Regions from separate parts of the Planococcus sp. TJ-307 genome, predicted to be linked through region 2. Evidence: riboswitches for the same ligand, from Rfam matches in the RefSeq annotation. Region 2 holds a riboswitch; each other region holds the start of a gene.
What was found. Region 2 has a riboswitch for thiamine pyrophosphate ahead of tenA (thiaminase II). Riboswitches for the same ligand answer to the same signal wherever they lie in the genome.

Region 1 (8,218 bases), on a different contig from region 2:
CGTCATTACCGCAGCGAGCACCGCACTTATTGTCGTTTTGTCTCTGACCATTGCGGCCAAAATGGTTGAACCGCCTTACCGTGCGAAAGCGATCGGCCTTATTTTCATGGGGATCAGTTCCTCACTCGTTCTCGGGGTGCCGCTCGGCATTCTCATTTCCGATGCCTTCGGATGGCGCGTCATTTTCCTTGGAATTGCTGCTTTGTCCCTCGTTTCCATGGCGCTGATAGCACGCTTTATCCAGCCGATAGCTGGAGGTACAGCGGTACCGTTAAAACAGCAGCTGAAAGCGGTAGCTAGTGCAAAAATCGGTACAGCCCACCTCGCCACCATGTTCATGCTTGCCGGCCATTACACGGTCTATGCTTATTTCACCCCGTTTTTGGAAAGCAACCTGCAGCTAAGTTCATTCTGGATCAGTGTTTGTTACTTGGTATTTGGGATTGCGGCAGTTAGTGGAGGTGCCATCGGCGGAATCATGTCCGATTCAATCGGCTCGAAAAAAAGCATCATCATTGTCATTTCAACGTTTGCTGTTGCTTTGTTTCTGCTTCCGCTCACGACATTCTCTCTCGTTGCCTTCCTGCCGGTAATGGTCATTTGGGCAGCACTGAGCTGGAGCCTCGCTCCTCCTCAACAAAGCTACTTGATTGAAACTGACCCAGACACATCGGACATCCAGCAAAGCTTTAACAATTCCGCTCTACAGGTTGGCATCGCACTTGGTTCGGCCATCGGCGGCATCACCTTGACACAAACCGGCTCGGTATCTAGTACGGCATGGGTAGGTGCTGCGATTGTACTGATTGCTCTTGGCTGTGCTGTATTTTCTTTGACTCGTCCGACAAAAAAGCCCGTTACTGGACAGACAAACAGTCAGACATTCAATACCGGCTATGAACAATAATTACATTACTAAATAAAGCTCTGATAGAATCGATTGATTCTATCAGAGCTTTTATCTGTTTTTAAATAGAAAATCCAATGGCGATTTTCGTTTTTTTTGGAAGATCCCTTTTTCTTTCGCCTCTTTCAGCCATTGGGGAAACTCATTCAGCATTTGATTGTACAGTTTTTCATCGGTCACTGCGTTAATATCGGGAACATGGAAAAAGTTAGCGTTGTCGACGACGCGCCCGCTCATCTTATCAAGCTTTTTGAGCACATCAAAGTTGGAATCGCCTATACCGATAAACTGCCAGAAAATCGGCTTATCAGAGGATTCTACGATGAATTTCTTGATGCCTGACTTGCATCCGCCATCATTGATAAAAACCAAAAAGACTGGGTCTTCACTCGGTTCTTCTTTAATATACTTCTGAATAACGTCTTCCATCACTTTCGGTTCATCGTTCCGACCGAATTTGTGGACACTGTCGTTGGACAAAATATTCTTTTCCACATAGCCCATAAAAGTGGCTTCGGTAGCCGCCGGCAAACGGGAAAACTCATGGTCATAAACCCAAACATCAAGTGCACCGTCATCATCAAACTGGCTCGCTACCGCAAGCACACGTTCAACCACTTCTTGCACCACACCATCACGATAAAGCTTCCGCATCGACCCTGTAATATCTAGCACAATGCCAACCTTTGCCACAACCCCTGTTAACTTCTTTTTTTCCAATACAATACTTGCCGTTTCTTTCTTAAGGGAAATCGTACTCATTGAATAGCCTCCTCTTATCATCTTGTTTTTAGTATAGCGAAGATCCCCAAACTTAAAAAGGAAATATTGGAAATATTTAAATTTGTAAACACTAGTTCTTCCCTCCTTATGCAGAAGCCATACCCAGAGCGTCCGGAGTGATTTCAAACATCCTTTCAAACTGCCACCTTTACTTTTTTCCAATCTCTTCTTTACATCTTCAACCTCTTCCTCTACACTAAACCCATCGGGAACAACCCGAACACAAAAACCGCATACCGTTTTCTGCACTAGGGGTGCCCATTATGGCTGAGATGCAAGCGCAAGCTTCGATCCCTCATAACTCGATCAGGATAATACCTGCGTGAGGAAGTGCGGCGCATTTCTGAAATAATTCCTTTTGTAATTATTTGTAGATTATGGCTGCATCTTCACGGATGCGGTCTTTTTTGTGCAAATTTTTAGGAGGAATATTGTTATGGAACCATTGCAATGCGGAACTAGCCCAATTGTCGGATTTCGTTTTTCGCTGCATCCGATGACCGGCGATTTTATTCAAGTAATTAAAGGAGCGTTAAACGAGACCGACACTTCAAATGTCTGGATGCATACCGATGATGTGTCGACAGTCATCCGCGGAAAGCAGAACCACGTCTTCAATGTTGCCAAGGCACTGGCGCTGCATACTGCGAAAACTGGAGCACATGTGGCGCTGTCTGGTACGTTCTCAATCGGCTGTCCAGGCGATTCATCAGGCGACGTCTATCTCGAAAAAGACGATGTGCTGTTAAACACTGATAGTACTCAGCAATACGTGTCTTCCCAGTTTGCTTTATACCCAATGAACAACCCGGATTACATGACCGTTATTTATCGGGAAGTTGAGCGTGCCAAGCAAAAGGGTGTTTTCAATGACTCCATGCATTATGCCAGTGGCATTCACGGAGACATTCATGATGTGTTCGCCTTTTACGAAGAATCTTTTACACATGCCTGCTCCGAAGAACATCGCCATTTGGTCATGACCGTATCGATGAGCATCAACAGCCCCTCTCATGGAGGTGCTTGATTTGTTGAAATCGTAGAAATTAAAAGAAGTCGTGTTGATGTCGCTATTTGCAGTGGTTTTTGGCATCGTGTACTTGCTGTTTTTGCACGTTGCAAATATTTGGGCAGCATTGATTGGTCCGCTCGCCTATGAATGGATTTTTGGCATTTGGTTTATTGTATCGATCATCTGCATGTACATCATTCGTAAGCCCGGAGCTGCCTTCCTGTCCGAAACCATGGCGGCGACAATTGAAGTATTGATTGGCAATGCGGTCGGTCCCCGTTTGATCTTGTCAGGAGTTATCCAAGGGCTTGGTGCTGAAGCAGTATTCACATTAACCGGCTACAAGCATTTCAATATTCTCATACTGATGCTTGCCGGCATTGGCTCAGCTGTTTTCAGCTTTATTTACGGCTATTTTGTCTCAGGCTACGCAGCGCTCGATCCATCGTTTGTTGCATTAATGTTCACGATTCGTGTTTTAAGCGGTGCAATTATCGCAGGCATTGGCGGAAAGTATATTGGTGATGCACTGCTTGCGACTGGTTCGCTTCGCGGGTACGCCATTGCACGTGCGAAAAAAGGTGATGTGAATGCCTGAAAAAGTTTTCACTTTGGAAAAGCTGTCTTTTCGCTTTCCTGAAAACGAGAGAAAGACTTTGAGTGCCCTCTCATTTTCAGTTTCCCCTGGTGAACGGCTCGTTCTAACCGGTCCAAGCGGCTGCGGCAAAAGTACATTGCTTTATTTGCTGAATCGATTGTATCCGGACAATTGCGATGGCTTAGTCGATGGCAAAATGGAGTTGTTCGGAAAATCGGCTGCCAGTTACACTGCTGGTGAAATCAATCATCGCGTTGCCACTGTTTTTCAGGATCCTGACTCACAATTTTGTATGCCAACGGTTGAGGACGAACTTGCCTTTACCCTTGAAAACTTGCAGACGTCATTTGCCCAAATGGAGCCGCGCATCACAGCAGTTTTGGAAACTACGGGACTGGCACATATGCGGAATGCCGTTATTCAATCCTTGTCCGGTGGAATGAAACAGCGTGTAGCGACTGCATGTGCACTGATCATGGAACCGGAAGTCTTATTGCTGGATGAGCCTTTGTCTCATCTGGATCCGTATACCGCAAAGCAATTTGTCCAGTGGCTGGCGAAATTGCAGCAAGCATCCAACCTGACCATTATCGCAGTCGAACACCGTTTGGACAGTTGGGGTTCTTTTTTTGAGCGTGAAATTCAATTAAGCTGTGATGGCCGCATAGTGAGCGATCAAAAGTTCAGCTCCAGCCAGCCAGTGTCATTTCCAATACGTCATTCTGTTAAACAACCAGCGATTGCTTTGCGCGCCGACGGGCTGTCAGTCACCATGAAAGACAGGCAATTGCTCGAACCGCTCACGTTTTCTGTCAGCAGAGGTGAATTGGTTGTGGTTGCTGGCCCAAACGGCAGCGGCAAATCAACGCTTATAAAAGCCTTGTGCGGAATCTACAAAAAATCGGCAGGAACGGTCGAATCAGATGGAATTGGTTATGTGCCACAATCCCCAGAATACTTGTTCATGACGCCAAGCATTCAGCAAGAAGTCGCTTTTTCAGGGGCCACTAGTCAGACTGACTTAGACCTCTTAATGTTGCGCCTCGGCCTTGAAGAAATTAAAGACGCGAATCCATTCGCTGTCAGCCACGGGCAAAAACGGCGTGTGGCAATTGCCGCTATGCTTGCCGACAAACGGCCAATGCTGCTGATGGACGAACCGACTTCCGGCCAGGATACGGCTGCTTTGCTTGAGCTTTTTGAGTTAATTGATCAAGGTTCGAAAGAGGGGACAAGTTTTTTGATCATCACGCATGATATGGAATTTGCAGCAAGTTTAGCTGACTCGGTGCTGCTGGTTAAAGACGGCCAAATGACTGGGAAATTTCCGGCAAATGAAGTTTGGTGCAACGACGGGCTGTTGCTGATGCACCATTTGTTGCCTCCGAAAGGAGTGGGACCTGCTGCGAGATCTTTTGCATAACATGAATCCATCCATCAAATTTATTGTAGTCACTTTATCCATGCTGGTTATCGCGTTTTTCTTCAATCCATGGACTCCATTTTTGTTTTGGATATGCCTCATTTTGCTCCAACTAACGATGAGCCGTACAAAATGGAAGCTTTGGCTATTGTTCATGCTGCCATTTACCATAGGAGCAATCGGTTACCTATGGACAACGCTCGTCTTTGGTGAGTCAAACGATGGGATCGTCATTTGGTCATTTGCCGGAATTGATATAACCGAAGAGCGATGGTCACAGGCTTTGTCGTTAGCATTTCGCGTTATGGCATTTTCTACCTTGTCTCTCCTCTTTGCCTTCACCACTGATCCCGTTAAGTTTATTTTAAGCCTGATGCAACAGCTCAAACTGTCACCTAAGCTTGCATACGGGGTTATGGTCGGCTATCAGTTCCTGCCCATTATGAAAGAGGAATTTTTTCAAATCCAGCAGGCTCAGAGACTTCGCGGAGCTAAAATTGAAAAATACAGCTGGCAGCGATTAATAGCCATGCGCCATATCTTATTACCGATGCTTGCGGGAGCTGTACGCAAAGCCGAGCGGTCTGCATTTGCTATGGAAGCGCGCGGCTTTACAGGCGAACCAAGAATCGCTTTCTACCACCAGGTTCAAATCGGTCGCATTGATTTTCTCATGACCGGTGTTTTTCTACTCATTCTCTCCTCCAGTTGCCTTATAGGAACTTGGTTGAATTAAGGGTTTGGCGGTAAACTTAAGGGAAAAATCCTAATTTGAGGGTTTTTCTCTTTTTTTGTTTATTACTTGTATTGAACTTTGAAAATATTCCTTATGTAGTAATTTACATAGTAAGTAAAATACAAGATTTGTTTAGAATCTTTTAATCGCTTATAATGAAAGCAGTTACATGATCCTATTGGATGGGAGGAATTACTGTGAATGAATTTCAGCTGCTTGACGAACAAGACAATCGTATTTACTTTGTCTTCGCACCAAATCACCCTCAGTCACTCTCCTTGTTCGAACAGCATCTGGAAACTATTTTATCCAGAGTCTCATCTATCGATTCTAATGGAGAACCGTATTTATGGATTTTAAAAAGAATTGCCATAATTGGTGAAGATAAAATCAGCTATTTTCCTGACAATGAATTATTGATCGAACCTGACGTGTTTATGGAGACATCCATTCATTTGGATTACATAATATTATTATTTATTAAACACTCTCCTGCTTCTCCATTTGAAATCCAGCCAATTCCAACGATTGAAGGCCATACCAATTTCGAAGATGCACAGAAAGAAGCATTGGAAAAAATAACTTCCTTAAAATCGTTGTCTCCTCATATCGAAATAAAGGCATTGGGTGCCAAAATGATTTACAACATTCCTTTAAAGTAAAGCTTTTGAAAAAGCAAAAACCTTTCACGTAAGTTATGGCATACAAATAAACCAATGTTGAAACTTGCGCCTTTGAGGGCTTGCTTCGACATTGGTTTTTGAATTGAACTGAATGAATCCTAAACTATGTATGCTTACACGGCTCCAACATGTCCGTATGACCTTACTCAATATCTTGTTTTTTGCTTTTATTGATCAAATAAACAAAAATAGCCACAAGAAATACAATCATAGCTGTTCCCCAATTCACACGTCCTGCTTCTGCATCCAGGCCGGCTTTGACGACTTCATTTTTTGCTCCCACAGTGGACACTCCAGCTACTTTTGCATCAATGTCCCTAAGTTGAAATATCGGATAAATAGAATCTTGCAGCAACAAATCTGGTATTTTAATCGTTGACCAGATGACAACAGGCACTTGACCGGTCGAAAGGTCAGGACCCTCCACTTTTAGATTGTTCGGATGGAATTCAACTCCAATTGATAAAAATAAAGTACATACCAGTATCATCATCGTTTTATTCATCTGCTTCCGCTCCCATTTGGATGATGTACGACGTATTCTTCTCTAAATAAACCAACTATTTCGGGTTTTCTTTCTGTTTGAAGATACTGAGCAGCGCATCTTCAAACAGCAGCCCCGATCGTCTTTATTTGCATATGGGATTTTCTAATGTCTCTAGTATTTTCTTGAGACATTCCAAATGCAAAACGAAATGACACTAACACTCGATAACAGCAACCTGTCCTCCAACAAATTCAGGGTCACGGCCTGTCTCTGCTGATGGCTGGCTATTTTAGGGAAATCCAGCAATCAAACAAAAGTCCACCTTGTTCTTTGTGATTGCTAATTGCTGTTATCATTTACTTTAACATAAATGAGAATGATTATCAATATCATCTTTCGATATATACGTAAACTCAGTACATGTGTACAAAGCTTTCCCGCAACGTTAAAGTAAAAAAGAAAGTTACAAGTGGGGTCGAAAAGCATCCACTCGACAGCCGTCGTCCTGTTAAAACACATAAAAAAAAGAGCTGAAATTTCAGCTCTCTAAAGTTCCGTATGTGATATCATCTTCATCATTTGCATTGACTCCGTTTTTCACATGAACAATTGTCCGCAAAATTAACTTTGCGTTTGTACTTTCCAAAATCCAACGTTCATCTGGTACAATTTCAAATTGCTGCATGACTGTATCCTTTGACTTGACTGAACCTGCAAATTCCATCGATTGTTTCGCGACAACAGTTTCATAAAAATCAAAATCGCTGTCGTCTCTTGTATCTTCTACAAGCTTAACTACATTTAACTCGATAAAATCAATGGTCTGTTCGCCATCGCCGCCATCAAGATAAATGGTACCATTTAACGTTTCGCCTTCTTCTAAATGCGGCCTTTCCACAACGGTGTTCACTTTTAACGAGCCTATGCCGATAGATGATAAAAAATTTTTGAACTTCATAACGCAGAACCCTCCAACTTTTGTTAGTACTTATATACCACAATAATACTTTTTTAAAACAATACTACAATTCGGTGTAGTCATATTGATTTTCCAAATTGATCTCATGTTTATTGTAGCGGCGTTTAAAGAGTTTATAAAAATGAGAAACCAGAACACGCAGCAAGGCATACATAGGTATCCCTAATATAACCCCCACGATTCCAAACAAGGAACCTGCTGTCAACAGCACAAATATAATTGTTACTGGATGAATAAACAATGTTTTCCCCATAACTTGCGGAGAAATCAAGTTGCCTTCTACCAACTGCACAACCGTCCAGACGATTGCAAGTTTAACGAGCATAAAAGGTGAAGTGACCAACGCAATAATCGCTGCTGGCGCAATAGCAATGGCAGGGCCGATATAAGGAACCACGCTTGTCACCATCGCCAAAACACCCAAAAGAAGCGCGTAGTCCATGCCGATAATAAGGAAACCGATGTAAACCATAACTCCAATACAAAACGCAACAATCAATTGGCCTTGTATGTAGGCACCCAATTGCCGGTCTGCTTCCGTAAACACTTCGCGTGTATCTTCACGGAATCTGGGAGGCAGCAGCTTCAAGAAATACTCTGGCAGCTTATC
Region 2 (8,218 bases):
AATATGCATAATAGCCCGGAAGGTCCATTTCTATCTGTCCTTCCTGCAATTTTATTTCCTGCAGGCAGAAAATATCTGCATCTGCTTCAGTAAAAAAATCCATAAAACCTTTTTTCATCACAGCTCGCAAGCCATTGACGTTCCATGAAATTAACTTCAAAACTAATCCCTACTTTCTCTTACTTTCAAGTTTAAACGATGAGTAAGCCGCACTCAACCAATGCGATAAATATGGCAACAAGCTCATAGATCCCAGCGCTGATCGTTATATTAATCCTTATAACTGCTTTTGCCTTAATTAAAATATGTAAAATTTCTGTATTTTTTTAAACAATAAGCATCATTTTCAGGATTCTTCTTGTACAATAAAATCAGCATATACAGAGAAAATTCAATCATCTAGAAAGTCCATTAAGTGCCGGTTGATTAACTGCTGCTTCAAGCGGGACACAGGGGGTAGAGCTATGAAAAAGTTTACAAAAGAAGAAAAAAGCTGGGCTTTGTACGATTGGGGAAATTCTGCTTATTCGATTATCATCACAACCGCAGTTTTCCCTATTTATTATAAAGCATCGGCAACGGAAGCTGGCGTCAGTTTATCGGATTCAACAGCCTATTTAGGGTATACAATTGCTATTTTCACATTTATTTTGGCTATGATCGGACCTATCTTAGGAACCATTGCAGATTACGAAGGAATGAAGAAAAAGTTTTTTACGGCCTTCTTCCTTCTCGGTACTATTTCTACAGCTCTATTAGCTTTTGTACCAAGCGATGATTGGTTGCTGATGCTAATTTGTTATGTTTTTGCAGCACTTGGCGCAACTGGTGCCAATTTATTTTATGATGCCTTTATTGTAGATGTCACGACGGAAAAACGGATGAACAGTGTCTCCGCTTTTGGTTATGGACTCGGCTATATCGGTTCAACCATTCCATTTATTATTTCTATTGCGATTATCTTGCTCGCTCAAAATGGCGTACTGCCAATTTCTGTTACTACTGCGAGCCGAATTGCCTTTTTGATTACAGCAGTTTGGTGGGCTTGCTTTTCACTGCCGATGTTTCGCCATGTCAAGCAAATTTACTACATTGATCGAGAACCCAATCCCGTTTACCAAAGCTTTAAGCGCCTTGGGAAAACCATCAGGGAAATCCGTCAATATCGTTCCTTGTTCTTGTTCCTGATTGCCTACTTCTTTTATATTGATGGTGTAGGCACAATTATTTCCTTATCGACTGCGTACGGTACTGATTTGGGATTGAGTGCAACCAATCTGTTGATCGTGCTGTTTGTTACCCAAGTAGTCGCCGCTCCATTTGCTCTCCTTTACGGCCGCTTGGCTAATCGGTTTACTGGCAAGAAGATGCTCTACGTTGGAATTTGTGTGTACATTGTCGTTTGTATTTATGCCTTCTTTTTGGAAACGATTACGGATTTTTGGATTTTGGCTATGCTTGTGGCAACCAGTCAAGGCGGAATCCAAGCACTCAGCCGTTCGTATTTCGGCAAACTTGTTCCTAAAGAAAATTCCAATGAATTTTTTGGCTTTTACAACATTTTCGGCAAGTTCGCCGCCATCACGGGGCCTCTGCTTGTGGCCATCACTTCACAAGTAACCGGTAACTCAAGCATGGGTGTATTCAGCCTTGTCATATTATTTGTCATTGGTCTAGCGGTCCTATCCCGTGTACCCGAACCGACACCTCATGACCCTATAGACAAAGTCGCCTCGGAATAAAGAAAAGCGGAAAAGCCCGTGTAGCTCTGACTGGCATACTGCAGTGAAGTTTGCTTCCAATACAAAAAGGTGTCTGCCAAATACACGGCAGACACCTTTTTTATACTATATTACTTTTTGTTTTTATCTTCAGCTTTAACCGTTACGCTGCCAGTGCTGTCTTTTTCGACAGATGCGTCACCCAATTCAACAACTTCGATGCCGCCTTTTTCTTTTTCAGCTTCTTTATCGGCTTTTTTGATTTCTTTCTCAATTGCTTTTTCAGCTTTTTCATGTTCTTTTTCAGCTTTTTCTTGCTCTTTTACTTCTTTTTCGATCACTTTTTCTTGTTTCTTGATTTCTTTTTCTTCTTGCTTTTCTACACGTTTCGCTTTTAACTCATCAGCTTTATCTTTGGCTTTATCTGTAATGCCGCTAGTTTTGTCCTTCAGCTGATTAGCTTTTTCTTTTACTTGATCCATTGCTCCACCAGAGCTGTCATCGTCATGCTCTTTGACACTGGCAGCTTTTTCTTTGACGATTTCTTGAAGCTCTTTGCCGCTCTTTGGTGCAAACAAAAGCCCGGCTGCTGCACCGATTACTGCACCAGTCGCTGCACCGGCCAAGAATCCGCCGCCTCCACCGCTGTGATGGTCTTTGCGTTCAGCTTCTGTAGGCTGTGGCGCTTGAATTTTACCGCCACGTACAAGACGTTCTTCTACTTCTTCTACGATTTCATATAATGTACGGCCTTTAGCTTCAACAAGTGAAACGCTCATGTGGTAATCAGCCAAATCTGCCTGATCGCGCACGACGATGACGTCATAATCCGTAGAATCTGATTTTTCTTCCAGCATATCTGCTTGATACCCTTTTTTCTCTAAAGCTTCGCGTACTGACGTAAATGGATGTTCAACTGCAATTTTTACCATATTCTGTCCACTCCCTTTTTAAAAGTCTATATTGCACTGTTTCCCCGCAATTAAGAATTTATAAACACCTTCCAGAAAATCCCGTAATTTTTTGTTATGCTTTTAAGGTTTCCACTCTTGCGAGACGGGCTGCCACGACCGTTCCTAATATGGCCCCAGCCAGACTGGAGATGAAAAATGGAGGGACAAAAAATAGCGCTCCAAACTCTGTCCCAAGAAAAAGCCGCGCATAAGGAACGGCCACTAATGAGGCAATGATCCCAGTTCCTAAAACTTCTCCTATAGCAGCAAACCAGACTTTGCCGAATCTAGCGTACAGGATTCCCGCAAGTAAAGCCCCAATCATTCCCCCAGGAAAAGCTAAAAGAGAGCCGGTTCCTGTAAGCACTCTAACGACTCCTGTCAAAAAAGCGATCATCACAGCCGGACCCGGTCCAAAAAAAACTGCTGCCAGTACGTTGATCGCATGCTGAAGAGGATAGGCACGGGCAACACCCGCAGGAAAATAAACAAAAGCAGAGCCTGCTACTCCAATGGCAACGAACATTGCCATAATAACTAGTTTTTTCGTGTTCATTTCCCGTCACCTACTTTACTTTGGGGCTGCAGCGCGGCAATCTGCTGTGCAATATCCTGTGCTTCTGAGATTGCAGAAATAACGGCAACTCCCGCAACGCCTGCCTCCCATACTTGTGTCACATTTTCAGGCTTGATGCCCCCGATGCCCACAATTGGCAATAACGGAAACGCTGTTGCAACCGCCTGAATTTCTTTAACGCCAGCTGGCCTTTTTGCATCCGCTTTTGAAGTAGTACCGAAAATCGGACCCATTCCAATATAGTCTGCGCCGGCTTCTGCAGCTAATTGAGCTTCTTTTATCGAGTGGACAGAGACACCTAAAATCTTTTCTTTCCCAATCTTTTGTCGGACCTGCCCAGCTTCTGCATCATCCTGTCCAATGTGAACACCATCAGCATCGATTTGCAATGCCAGATCGACAAGGTCATTTACGATAAACGGGACACCATAGCCGCGGCATAATTGCTGGCAGCTCGAAGCAAATTCAAGCAAATCGGTACCTGTTAAAGCGCCTTCCCCTTTTTCACGCAGCTGAAAGTAGCTAATGCCCCCTTCCAATGCCTCCTCCAATACTTTAAGAGGATTTCGTATTCCCGAATTCTTTGATCCCATTATAAAATAAATTGCTGCTTTATCGGAAAACTTCAATGCTTTCCACTCCTTCGTGGCTTGCTATCGCTGCTTTATATGCAGCGTGATTAGTTGGTCCGTGGCCAGCTCCAATATTTAGCGGCACCCTAAGCGCTGCTTGGATAAATTGTTTTGCAATGAAAATTGCTTCCGGCAGTTCTTGGCCTTTAGCGAGTTCCGCGGTCAAAGCTGCGGCAAATGTACAGCCAGTACCATGCGTCTGCACCGTTGCAATGCGGGTAGAACGATACAGCACCGATTCCCCATTGGCATGCAGGAAATAATCTTCTGCGTACTTTGGATCCCTACCGTGTCCACCTTTAATAACAACTGCCTCTGCACCCATGGACAAAATCTGCTGTGCTGCCAGGTGCCTGCTGGCAGGGTCTGTAATGGAGATCCCTGTCAGTGCCTGCGCCTCTGGAATGTTTGGGGTAACCAGAAACGCCAACGGCAATAGATGAACTTTAAGTGCTTCCACCGCCTCCTGCTGCAATAAACTGGCACCTCCCTTGGCAATCATGACCGGATCTACAACTAGCTTATGCCAACTAAACTGCCGGATGGCAGCAGCCGTTTCTTTTATAATTCCAGGATCAAACAACATGCCTGTTTTTAACGCCGCAATTTCAAAATCGCTGCCCACTGCTTTTAGCTGTTCGCGCACCGCTTCCTTGGACATCGGATAAATAGCAGCGACACCTGTTGTATTTTGTGCGGTCACTGCCGTGATGACAGAAGTTCCATAAACACCCAGCTCTTGAAAGGTTTTCAGATCAGCCTGGATCCCCGCACCCCCACCTGAATCAGATCCAGCAATCGTCAAAGTTTGCGGAATCTTAGTCATAGCCTTCCCTCCTGCAAATAGATTTGTTCTTTTACTTTATCGTCGGTCAAGGTGGCCAGCTGATTGATAAAAGCCAGCTGAAAATCACCTGGAAGTGCCGCAAGTTTAGCAGCCCGTTCACCGGCAATTGCATAAAACTGCAGCATGCGGCTAACTGTTTTCAAAGGATCTTCAGATTCAACGGCCATTCCTGCAGCAACCACACTGCTCAATAAGCAACCCGTTCCTGTGATGGAAGCCATGATCGGGTCGCCGAAAGGGATTTCTTCTGTTGATTTTCCATCAGTAACAACATCCGTCTTTCCTGTAACTGCGACCAGCAAGCCCAGTTTTTTTGCAGTCGAGATGGCCAGTTCTCTGACGTCTAGAAGCCCCTCTCCGGCATCTACTCCTTTGGACTGCCACTGTTCACCTGCTATAGCTGCAAGCTCTCCTGCATTGCAGCGAAGGACGCTGACGTCAACTGCATCCAAAATTTTGCGGACAGTCTCTTTCCGAAAGAGGCTCGCTCCTGCCCCCACTGGATCCAGCACTACTGGAATTCCAAGCCGATTAGCAGTCGCCCCAGCAATCAACATGCTTTTCAGCGACTCTGCATGCAGCGTTCCGATGTTCAATGACAAGGCTTGCGACAAAGCAGCGAGCTCTGCGGCTTCTTCCGGTGCCTCTCCCATGATCGGCGAAGCACCAATGGCCAGTAAGCCGTTCGCTTGAAAATTGGATACCACATGATTGGTGATACAGTGGATAATCGGGGTTTTTCTTTTGATCTGATGAATCATTTTATACACCTGCCTTTTCACTAGCATCTATAGACCAGCATTCTTTTCGCCATGCCTGGTCCCAAAAGTTCCACTCGTAATAACTGCTCTTGTGGAAATGGCTTTTCAACTCTTTTCGGCGTTCTTCCGGCAGTCCTTCCGCCAATTGATCCATGCGGGCAATCTGTTCATTGACAAGCGCCCCAAATTCCTCGGAGCCATATGTTTCAATCCACCGGTCATAAATCGGATGATCTGGCTTGGCGTTCTTCAGGCGTTCCCCAATCTCGTAGTAAAGCCAATAGCAGGGCAAAATAGCGGCCAGCACATCGGCCAAGTCACCAGCCGACGCACGGTACATATGCGATACGTAAGCATAAGCAGACGGCGAAGGCTCAAAGGCAGTCCAGTCTGCTTCTGTGACTTCAAGCAGCTCCATGAATGATTCGTGGAGCGCCATTTCGGCACTGCACGTATGCGCAGAATGAACGGCAAAACGCTGGGTGGTTTCTAAATCTGTTGCTTTGGATGCTCCCAGGGCCTGCACTTTGGCAAAATGCGATAAATAATAAGCGTCCTGCATTACATAAAAACGAAAAACATCGATCGGCAATGTCCCATCTTCAATTCCTTTGACGAATGGATGATCAAAGCTTGCCTGCCACAGACTGTTGCATTCTTTTCTCGCTTCTTTACAAAATGTCATATTCCCATCTCCCTTTCTTTTTGGACAAAATAAAAACGCCGCTTCCCAGTAAAGGGAAGCGGCGTATGCAGTCGATAAAGGAAATAGCAGACGGTCGCCACTTCCCTCCGCTGGTATGATCCAGATCAGGTTCAAAGGGTCCGAGTTTATGCTCGTCTCAGCCGATATCCGGCTCCCCTAGTGGTGTTTTTATTTAAGTTTTCGAAATTACTATATCATAGTTTCTGATAATTCTATAGCTTTTATGCGATTTCCCGTTTCTTCATCAAAGAAATGGGCATGGGCCATATCAAATGCAAGCGTAGCGGTATCTCCGGGCTCAATGGTGGTCGCAGCTTCAACACGTGCAATAAATTCCTGCTCCGCGTATACCGCGTGCAGAATGGTTTCAGCCCCTGTCAATTCAGCAACCGTAATAACCGCTTCAAACTCACTTGCCGGAATACCTGACAAATCTTCATTGTTGACGTGAATATGCTCTGGACGGATTCCCAACGTCACCGACTTGCCTTCGTAGCCTTCACTCTTCAGCGTGGCCATTATCGGTGCCGGGATATCCAGTACTTTGTCGCCCATTATATAAGTACCTTGATCGATTTTTCCCTCAAAGAAGTTCATGGCAGGAGAGCCGATAAAACCACCCACAAAGCGGGTTTCCGGAAAATCATAGACTTCTTTTGGCGAACCGACCTGCTGAATCAACCCGTCTTTCATGATGACGATACGGGTAGCCATCGTCATGGCTTCTGTTTGGTCATGCGTTACATAAATAGTGGTTGTTTTCAGCCGCCTATGCAGTTTAACAATTTCAGCCCGCATCTGCACGCGTAACTTGGCATCTAAATTAGACAGCGGCTCATCCATCAAGAAGACTTTCGCATCGCGAACGATGGCGCGGCCGAGAGCTACGCGCTGTCTCTGTCCGCCTGACAAGGCTTTCGGTTTTCTGTCCAAGTAATCTTCTAACCCGAGAATGGCTGCTGCATCATCGACAAGCCGTTTAATCTCAGATTTTTTTACCTTGCGCAGTTTCAAGCCAAAAGCGATATTTTCAGACACGGTCATATGAGGATACAAGGCATAGTTCTGAAAAACCATCGCGATATCCCGGTCTTTCGGCTCGACCTCGTTCATCAGTTTGTCATCTATATATAATTCACCTTCTGATATTTCCTCTAATCCTGCAATCATCCGAAGCGTGGTAGATTTTCCGCATCCTGAAGGACCGACAAAAACAATGAATTCCTCATCTTGAATATGAAGATTAAAATCCGATACGGCAAGAGTACCTTTATCATATCGTTTTCCCAGTTTTTCAATCCTGATCTCTGCCATTCCGCATTCTCCTTTTATCTCTTTGTTGTTTTAATTATAGACAATTATCTGTAAATTACAAACGGCCGAAAAAGACCTAAAGGATGAAAAACAAAAAGAGCGTTCCTGAAATTCCAGGAACGCTCTTCTCGGTTCTATTAAACGGTTGCTACTTTTTTCTCTTTTTTGATTTGCTTGCTTCGCAATTGTCCGCAAGCTGCATCGATGTCGGCGCCTTGCTCGTGGCGTACTCCACAGTTGATGCCTTTTTTCTTCAAAGCGTCGTAGAAAGCCGTAATGGCTTCTGGAGTGCTTTGCTGATACTGATCGTGCTCATCAACCGAGTTGTACGGGATCAAGTTGACATATGATAGATGACGCTTGTCTTCCAGCAATTTCGCCAATTGATTGGCTTCTTCAACGTGGTCGTTGACATCGCGCAATAAAATGTATTCAAATGTGATGCGGCGGTTGGATTTTTCCAAATAGTAATCAATGGAAGCCATCAGTTTCTCGATTGGATACGCTTTGTTGATTTTCATGATGCGTGTACGCAATTCGTTGGTTGGGGCATGAATCGAAATAGCTAAATTCACTTGCAACCCTTCGTCCGCATAGTCATAAATTTTCGGTACGATGCCGCTTGTCGAAACCGTGATGTGGCGAGCTCCAATAGCTAAGCCTTTTTGCGAGTTGACGATGTTCAGGAAGCCCATCAAGTTCGTGTA
Region 3 (8,218 bases), on a different contig from region 2:
GCTGGGCGCTGGAGTCTGGACAAAGAAAAGCGGAAGCGCCCGTGAATTTTAAGCTGATTTCTTAATCCAAAAAAAAGTTCCGGCATGTGTATGCCGGAACTTTTTTTATTTTAGCGTTTTCTGCCACGCGTATCAGGCTGTTGAGGAGCTGATTGTCCAGCTTTGCCTTGTTTTCTTTTATTTAAAACTTTACGAATGATCGGGTACGCGATCGGTCCGTATTTTATCGCTGATTTCAATAGTCTGCCAATTGCCATTTAAATCTCTCCATTCATGGGGTTAATACTTATCATTTTCCCGAATTCTTCGGATTGCAAACCTTTTATGCAGATTGCGCATGTGCCAACAAGATATCTTTATAAGAATGGACACTTGAAATCAACACATATTCAGCGTTGCCATGCCAATCATCGCCGCTCGGGCCAAATTCAATAGCACCTTCGCCGCCGGTTACTGCCGCATAGTAGCGGGTGTCTGCTGCGCCGTGCTGGCCGAATAAAACGGGTTCTTGTTGAGTTGTGTCCAAAATCGCTTTTTGCAAACTTTGAATATATAAATTTTCTTTTGTCGTAGTAAGTGCAGGTGTAGAGCCTAAAGCTTTATATTCCATATCGACATCTAATGTATCAGCCAGTTCTACCAGTTGACGGATTATTTCATCTTTGTCCTGTCCTGGCATAAAGCGGATATCGTATGACATTTCGCAAATTTCAGGAACAACGTTATAGCGGTCGCCTGCTTTAATGATTGGCAGGTTGACGGAAGGGTGCTCGTAATATTCGGTTGATTCTTTTCGGAATGGCAGATCCGTGATCGCCATATGGAACTTCATCGCCGATTCAATGGCATTGATGCCTTCCCATGGACGGCTGCCGTGGGCAGGTTTGCCTTTGAACGTCATATCCATCCGCAAAATACCTTTGGACTGCAGGCCAACTTTCAGTCCAGTCGGTTCTCCGCAAATAACAAAGTTGCCATGGTATCCTTGTTCAACCAGCCACTTGGACGTGTTGCGGCCGCCAATTTCTTCATCGGTTACGATATGCAGTTGAACGATACGGTTAAGGCTGCTGCTGTCGAGTTCAATAAACGCCTGCATCATTGCGGCAACCCCGGCTTTCATATCTGCAGACCCCCGTCCGTAAAGACGGTCTTGTTCTTCGACTGGAGAAAATTGTTCTTTATGGCCTGGGACAACGTCTACGTGGCCGTTCCAAATTAAAGTTTCTTCGCCTTGGCCTTTAGTTGCGGTCAACATCAAATAGCCTTCGTTGTCATGGACAGTGACCGTTTCGCCTTTTTCCTTCAGCCAATCTGCACAAAAAAGAAGAGCCTCGTTTGCTCCTTCTTTTGTATCACTTTGAATTTTGATTAAGTCTTTTAATAGTTCAATCATTTTTTGGCAAGCCCGAAATCTCGGCTGCCTCCACCACCTTTCAATTAGCTTTTCTATTCATTTCTTTACCCTATCAGACTATCTTAAAACAGCCTTGCATTAAAGAGGAGGCTTGTGTACAATACAGGTGAAAGTCAAATAGTTGTATACACCACAAGGGGAGCTTTTGCTGAGAGTGAACAAATTGTTCTTACCCTTTGAACCTGTAAGTTAACACTTGCGCAGGGATGTGGATGGAAACCGGCCCTTACAACGGCGCCAGGCTCTGTCCTGGCGTCGTTTTTAATATGGTTTTATTCACGGCCCTTCTGGTGATGTGCATCACACATTAAGGAGGAAGTCATGAGAAATAAAAAAGTTTTGTTAATGATGGAAATCGCCATTTTCGCAGCTCTTGGGTTTGTTCTGGATTTTATTTCGTTCCGGATGCCACAAGGCGGATCTGTCAGTCTGGTGATGATTCCAATCGTATTGATCGCTTTTAGAAGAGGAGTCGGTGCCGGTGTGCTGACGGGATTCCTTGTGGGTCTGCTGCAAATTGTTTCCGGTTTTATCTCGGTCACACCATTGTCATTTGGATTCGTCGTCATGCAAGTGTTGTTGGACTATCTTTTGGCATATGGAGTGGTAGGTCTGGCAGGCGTCATGCGCACAAAATACTTGCAGCATGCACAAACCAAACAAACCGGTAAGATGCTTACGGTAATTGTATTGGGTGTATTGATTGCTTCGGCGCTTCGTTATCTCGTTCACGTGGTGACGGGGATCTTGTTCTTCGGCATGTTTGCTGAAGGCAATGTGGTCATCTACTCGGTCATCTACAATGCAACTTATATGATACCGGTATTTTTGCTGGCGGCTTTTGTCTGTGCTGCGCTTTTTGCGGCAGCCCCAAAGCTGGTGGATGCAGAAGCCTAAAAATGGGAAGGCTGTCCTTGGACAGCCTTCTTTTCTATGCCAACGCAAGGGATAAAATGGACCGAACCAGGAGCCTGTGATTTAATTTTGTGGTATAATTCTTGAATAGAAAAGCTTGAAAGAAGGGTCATTGATGATAGCAACTAATGAAAAAGATATTGAAATGTTAAAAAAAGCTGGCCAAATGGTAGCTGAAATTCGGGAAACGATGAAGGCTGCAACCAAAGCCGGCGTCACTACCAAGGAAATTGATGAATTAGGCGGTAAACTTTTTGAGGAGCTTGGCGGTGTTTCCGGTCCGAAATCGGAATATGATTTCCCAGGATTTACGTGCATCAGCGTTAACGAAGAAGTAGCTCATGGCATTCCGGGCGACCGCGTAATCCAGGATGGGGATATTGTGAATATCGATGTTTCCGGCTCATACGAAGGTTATTTCTCTGACACTGGCATTTCGTTTGTTGTTGGGGAAGGGCATGCGGACAAAGAAAAAATTTGTGAGGCGGCTGCTTCGGCTTTTGATCGTGCGATGACAAAAGTAAAAGCTGGTGCAAAGCTTAACCAAATCGGCAAAGCAGTTGAACGCGAAGCAAAAGAACAAGGATTGTTCGTCATCAAGAATCTGACCGGCCATGGCATCGGCAAATCGTTGCACGAAGCTCCTCAGCACATTTTAAATTATTACGATGCATGGGAGACGACCATCCTGAAAGAAGGCATGGTGCTGGCAGTAGAGCCATTTATCTCGCAGAAAGCCGAGCACATTGTAGAATCTGGCGATGGCTGGACATTTATTACGCCGGACCAATCTTTGGTGGCGCAGATTGAGCACACGGTTCTTGTCACAAAAGGCGAACCCATTTTGCTTACCAAGCTGGATAAATAACAAATTAAATAGAGAAACAAAAAGATCCGGTCCATAAACCGGATCTTTTTTTCTGCAAAAAAACTGCGGACCTACTCGTTTGTATCGAGTAGTCCGCAGTTTTATTGAACTGCTGGAGCCGTTCTTTTTTTGATGAGCAAAATACCGGTTAAGATAACACCGCTCAGGAAAAGAGAGGCTGTTGTTACCAGCATTTCACCTGTACCATGCTTGACGGCGATTCCGATAAATGCCCAGATGAAGACCGCGGCAAACGGAATATCGAAATGGTGGAAGCGAATATGCAAAGCGAGTGCAGTCGCCACTGTCAGCATGATTACTGTCCAGAGCTGATCACTGAGTCCCCATCCGCTCCAATTGTAATAAGTCAGAACAAAGCTGATATTGGCAATGGTTGCAACACTGATCCAACCCATATTAACTGAAATTGGAAGCCGTTCAGTAAAAGTTCGTTCCGAATTTCCATATTGCAGGTAAAGGGCGATCAACGCTACCAGGTATCCGAGCATTGCAATGATTGACCAAGCAAAAAACTCGTAATGCCACAACAGCAGCCAGCCGATATTAAAGATGCAGCTTAAGATGAAAAACAAAGCGATCTTGGATGAAGGAATCTCTCCCTTTTTAAAACGCACCCAGAAAGCAATGATCCAAACAGCCAGCAATAGATAAATGATAGACCAAATCGAAAATACATAGCCAGCTGGAGTAAATAGGACGAGAAGCCGATTAGAAATTTCGCCTGTGGTTTGGTTATTCAATGGCAAGGTGTTTGCTAAAGTATTCATGACAACTACGGATATAAAAGCGATTGTCATAAGCAAAATACGAATCATGCGGAATCCCTCCTTCATTTCAGTATAACGGTAGCCGTTTCAATCAACAAATATCCTTTTCCAAAAAAATTCCTAGAAATGGCGATAAGGTGAAGTGTTTTCTCGAGAAGTGGAATAATGTTCCGATTCCGGAAAGAAAAATGATATACTAAAGGAGCATTTTTAGAAAATTTAGTTTACCAGGGGGCAATGTCATGACAGTTAAATATCCGGAAGTATGGGACTTGGATACGCTATTTCCAGGAGGCAGTGAATCACAGGAATTACGGCTGCATATGGACGAAGCAGTAACAAAAATTTCTGCATTCGAACAGTTGGTCCACCAATTTGAAGTGCCGACTGAAAAAGAAGATGCTCAAAAAGTAGCCGATTTACTTGAACACATGAACAGTGTGATGCGGCATCTGAGCCAATCCGGTGCATTTATCGGCTGTCTGATGGCTCAGAATACACAAGATAAAAAAGCAGGCGTTTTGGAAAGTGAGGCTTCTTCTCTGTCAGCGCGCTTTCAAAATTCATTCCAAAAAATTCAACAAGATTTGTCGAAAACAGAAGAAGGGGTATGGACAGAGCTGCTCAAAGAAGAATCGTTGCGGGAGTTCACTTTTATTTTGAACGAATGGCGCGAAGAAGCGAAGATGCTGCTGTCTGAACAAGAAGAAAGCCTGATTACCGCTTTAGGCGTAGATGGCTACCATAGCTGGAGCCAGTTGTACGATATGCTGGTTGGAGAAATCCAAGTTACGGTTACTGTGGATGGTGAACCTAAATCGTTATCCGTTGGGCAGGCAAATAACTTAAGCTCACACAAAGACGCAGCAGTGCGAAAAGAATCTTACGAAAAACTGGAACAGGCTTGGACAGATAAAGAAGAGTTTTTCGCTAAGACTTTAAACTCCATCGCCGGATTCCGTTTGGAAACCTATAAAAAGCGTGGATGGGACAATCCTCTCCAGGAGCCGTTGCATATCAACCGCATGAAGCAGGAAACATTGGACGCTATGTGGGGAGCCATTAGCAACAACAAGCAGCCTTTCGTCAACTATCTAAACCAAAAAGGCAAACTGCTGGGCAAAGACGGACTGGATTGGTATGACGTGGACGCACCGGTAACAAAAAGCACCCAGCAGTTTTCTTATCAAGAAGGTGCAGAATTCATTCTTAAGCAGTTTGGGAAATTTGGACCTGAGCTGGAGCAATTCGCGCAGCAAGCATTTGAAAAAGGCTGGATTGAAGCCGAAGACCGTCCGAACAAGCGGCCAGGTGGATTTTGTACCGGCTTGCCACTGAGTGAAGAGTCACGTATTTTTATGACTTACAGTGGATCCATGTCCAATGTAGCGACCTTGGCGCATGAACTTGGCCATGCGTTCCATACTTATGCGCTTCGTCCTGTCCACTCTTTGAACCGGTCGTATGCAATGAATGTAGCTGAAACTGCATCGACATTCGCTGAAATGATCGTGGCAGATGCGGCAGTCAAAAATGCGCAGTCCAAGGAAGAAAAAATTGCGTTGCTGGAAGATAAAGTCCAGCGCAGTGTGGCGTTCTTTATGAACATCCATTCGCGTTTCCTTTTTGAAACCCGTTTCTATGAAGAACGCAAAAAAGGCGTTGTACCGGCATCCCGGTTAAATGAATTGATGGAGCAGGCACAGACAGAAGGATTTGCAGGCGGATTGGCATCGACGCACCCGCATTTCTGGGCATCTAAACTGCATTTCTATATTACTTATGTGCCGTTTTACAACTTCCCGTATACGTTCGGCTATTTGTTCTCTTTGAGTGTATATGCAAAAGCATTGGAAGAAGGGAGCGGCTTTGAAGAAAAATACCTGGCGTTGCTTCGCGATACAGCAGTGATGTCTGCAGAAGACTTGGCAATGAAACATTTGGGCGAAGACATCACGCAGCAGGCTTTCTGGGAAAAAGGAATCGCTTTATGTGTCCAGGATGCCGAAGAATTTATTTCGCTGACATCTGCTGAGGCCTAGTATGAACTTGCTTTTCGAAGGGCAGACTTGTTACCTGCGCAGTTTAACTGTGGACGATGCAGAAGAGATGGTGCAATTGCTGCTGCGCAACCGGGATTATTGGTCTGTATACGAACCGCGACACCGCGACAGCTATTTCTCAGCAGCAGTGCAGCGGGAAAAAATTCGGGAATCAATCTACCAGGCGAGAGAAAATCGGGAGTACAGCGTCGGGATTTTTGAGCATGAGACAAAAAAACTGATCGGTCATATTTCTGTCTACAGTGTGAAGCGTATGCCTTTTTTAAGTGCCTTGGTCGGCTACTCAATCGATGAAGCTTATATCGGCAAGGGCATTGCTACGGAGGCGGTCAAGCTGATGACTGTTTTTGGGTTCGAAGAACTTCGTCTCCACCGTATTGAGGCCTATGTGTCTCCGGATAATGAGGGATCAATTCGGGTATTGGAAAAAACCGGATTTCGTCGGGAAGGCTTGCTAAAGGAGTTTCTCTATATCAATGGCGAATGGAAAGACCATTATTACTACGCTATGATTGAGCAGGAATTTTGAAAGGGCAAGGCCACCTACAAAAAATGGTGGAAAGAAATGCAACGCTGGTTTGAATCGTAAGTAAAAGCGGAGGAAGGTGCGTAAAGGATGAATACAGAAAAACTGTTTTCTTATCACAAATGGGCGACACTGGCTTGCTTGGAACACGTTCAAAAAACCGGTGAGGAGTTTTATCAGAAAGAGGGAGCCAACTCTTTTTCTTCCATTCAAGCAACCATTGCGCATGTGATCGGTGTGGAAAAACTGTGGTTGCTGCGAATGTCTGGTATAGCCAAACCGGCATTCGAGCATTTCGAAGTAGGAACAACCCAACAAGCGATTGATGCTTTTGAGCTGCTGCATGCGGAAATGGAGTTGTTTTTCGCTTCGCTGTCCGAAGAGCAGTGGCAGGAAACACTTGAGTATCAAAATATGCGTGGAGATGATTTTTCTTCAACGCGTGAAGAAATGCTGTTTACGGTTGTGAATCATGCCAGTTACCATAGAGGACAGATTACCTCGTTTCTTCGGCAATTTGGCAAAGAGGGAAGAGCCCTCGATTATATCTATTATCAAAAACAAAACCGCTGAGAGTTTCTCAGCGGTTTTCGTTTCCATTTACGACAACATCCAGTTTGCCTGTGGTTGGATCGATAACAAGGCCATGGACAGGAACTGAAATATCGAGAAGGGGATGATTGCGCACCATGTTGACGCTATGTGCCACACTTTCCGTCACATCGTCGAATCCACGGAGCCAGCCTTTCAAATCCACTCCGGAATATTCCATCATATCAATGGTTTTTTCATCTACTCCGCGTTTTTTCATTTTCTCCAACATCTCTTCAGGTTTAATGGAAGCCATGCCACAGTCGTGGTGTCCGATAATATAGATTTCATCCGCATTCAATTCGTATACGGCTACCAACAAACTGCGCATGATGCCTCCGAACGGGTGGTTAATAACGGCTCCAGCACTTTTGACGATTTTGATATCACCGTTTTTAAAGTTCATCGCTTTTGGCAGCATTTCAAAAAGACGCGTATCCATGCATGTCAATATAACAACTTTTTTGTCAGGAAACTTAGTGGTCATAAATTCTTCGTAACGCTTTTCTTTCACGAACCCTTCGTTATATTCCAAAATTTCATCCAATAAAGCCATTGATATATCCTCCTTTTTGACTAATACGTTTTAAGTTTAATCTAAATTTCCGAAAAAGACGAATTGAATAACAGCTGTGCAGAAAATTAGGGAAAAAGTCATACTATTCATTGTTTCTGTCATAAAACGATGCTTTTGCAGAAATATTGCGGGAGTCCTGCCCGGAGCGATGGATAAACGTTTGCTTCTTCGGTTTATACAGCCGTTTTTCTACTGCGACAAGTGTCCGAATAACAAAAAGGCTGAAGGCAGAACCGAGGAGATCGGTATGTCTTCAGCTTTTTCGTTTTGAGATTCCAGGATCATAAGCCATCCGGCCTGTCTGAGGTCCATCAGAACTGTACGGTGCTTCCGTCTGTCGTAACTTAACGTGACATTTTTTCTAATTGCTTAATCATGCCGAGCGACAGTCCTGTTCCAATCGCGACTGACTCTAGAGGTTGCGGGGCGATGTGGACAGGAACTGAAATTTCTTTTGTGAGCCATTCCTCCAT

Region 1: linked by a shared signal. The riboswitch ahead of AC4EHK_RS07800 (YkoF family thiamine/hydroxymethylpyrimidine-binding protein) and the one ahead of tenA (thiaminase II) in region 2 are both predicted to bind thiamine pyrophosphate.
Region 3: linked by a shared signal. The riboswitch ahead of thiT (energy-coupled thiamine transporter ThiT) and the one ahead of tenA (thiaminase II) in region 2 are both predicted to bind thiamine pyrophosphate.

Annotation. Positions count from the first base shown of each region.
Region 1 covers NZ_JBZDOJ010000002.1:303,230-311,447, reverse strand. Annotated here, with positions in the region: gene AC4EHK_RS07810 (MFS transporter) at 1-907, shown strand, start outside; gene AC4EHK_RS07805 (vWA domain-containing protein) at 959-1,669, opposite strand; TPP riboswitch at 1,931-2,036, shown strand; gene AC4EHK_RS07800 (YkoF family thiamine/hydroxymethylpyrimidine-binding protein) at 2,127-2,717, shown strand; gene AC4EHK_RS07795 (ECF transporter S component) at 2,752-3,300, shown strand; gene AC4EHK_RS07790 (ABC transporter ATP-binding protein) at 3,293-4,723, shown strand; gene AC4EHK_RS07785 (energy-coupling factor transporter transmembrane component T family protein) at 4,725-5,459, shown strand; gene AC4EHK_RS07780 (hypothetical protein) at 5,657-6,121, shown strand; gene AC4EHK_RS07775 (hypothetical protein) at 6,285-6,647, opposite strand; gene AC4EHK_RS07770 (sporulation protein) at 7,168-7,587, opposite strand; gene AC4EHK_RS07765 (AI-2E family transporter) at 7,652-8,218, opposite strand, start outside.
Region 2 covers NZ_JBZDOJ010000001.1:378,865-387,082, reverse strand. Annotated here, with positions in the region: gene AC4EHK_RS01865 (exodeoxyribonuclease III) at 1-160, opposite strand, end outside; gene AC4EHK_RS01860 (MFS transporter) at 465-1,742, shown strand; gene AC4EHK_RS01855 (YkuS family protein) at 1,853-2,653, opposite strand; gene thiW (energy coupling factor transporter S component ThiW) at 2,748-3,230, opposite strand; gene thiE (thiamine phosphate synthase) at 3,227-3,844, opposite strand; gene thiD (bifunctional hydroxymethylpyrimidine kinase/phosphomethylpyrimidine kinase) at 3,864-4,709, opposite strand; gene thiM (hydroxyethylthiazole kinase) at 4,706-5,491, opposite strand; gene tenA (thiaminase II) at 5,493-6,176, opposite strand; TPP riboswitch at 6,262-6,365, opposite strand; gene AC4EHK_RS01825 (ABC transporter ATP-binding protein) at 6,387-7,511, opposite strand; gene rlmN (dual-specificity RNA methyltransferase RlmN) at 7,649-8,218, opposite strand, start outside.
Region 3 covers NZ_JBZDOJ010000006.1:36,091-44,308, reverse strand. Annotated here, with positions in the region: gene AC4EHK_RS17350 (hypothetical protein) at 111-257, opposite strand; gene AC4EHK_RS17345 (M20 family metallopeptidase) at 323-1,396, opposite strand; TPP riboswitch at 1,543-1,641, shown strand; gene thiT (energy-coupled thiamine transporter ThiT) at 1,739-2,314, shown strand; gene map (type I methionyl aminopeptidase) at 2,448-3,200, shown strand; gene AC4EHK_RS17330 (TspO-related membrane protein) at 3,302-4,036, opposite strand; gene AC4EHK_RS17325 (M3 family oligoendopeptidase) at 4,231-6,030, shown strand; gene AC4EHK_RS17320 (GNAT family N-acetyltransferase) at 6,032-6,580, shown strand; gene AC4EHK_RS17315 (DinB family protein) at 6,668-7,150, shown strand; gene AC4EHK_RS17310 (beta-class carbonic anhydrase) at 7,158-7,724, opposite strand; gene mreBH (rod-share determining protein MreBH) at 8,090-8,218, opposite strand, start outside.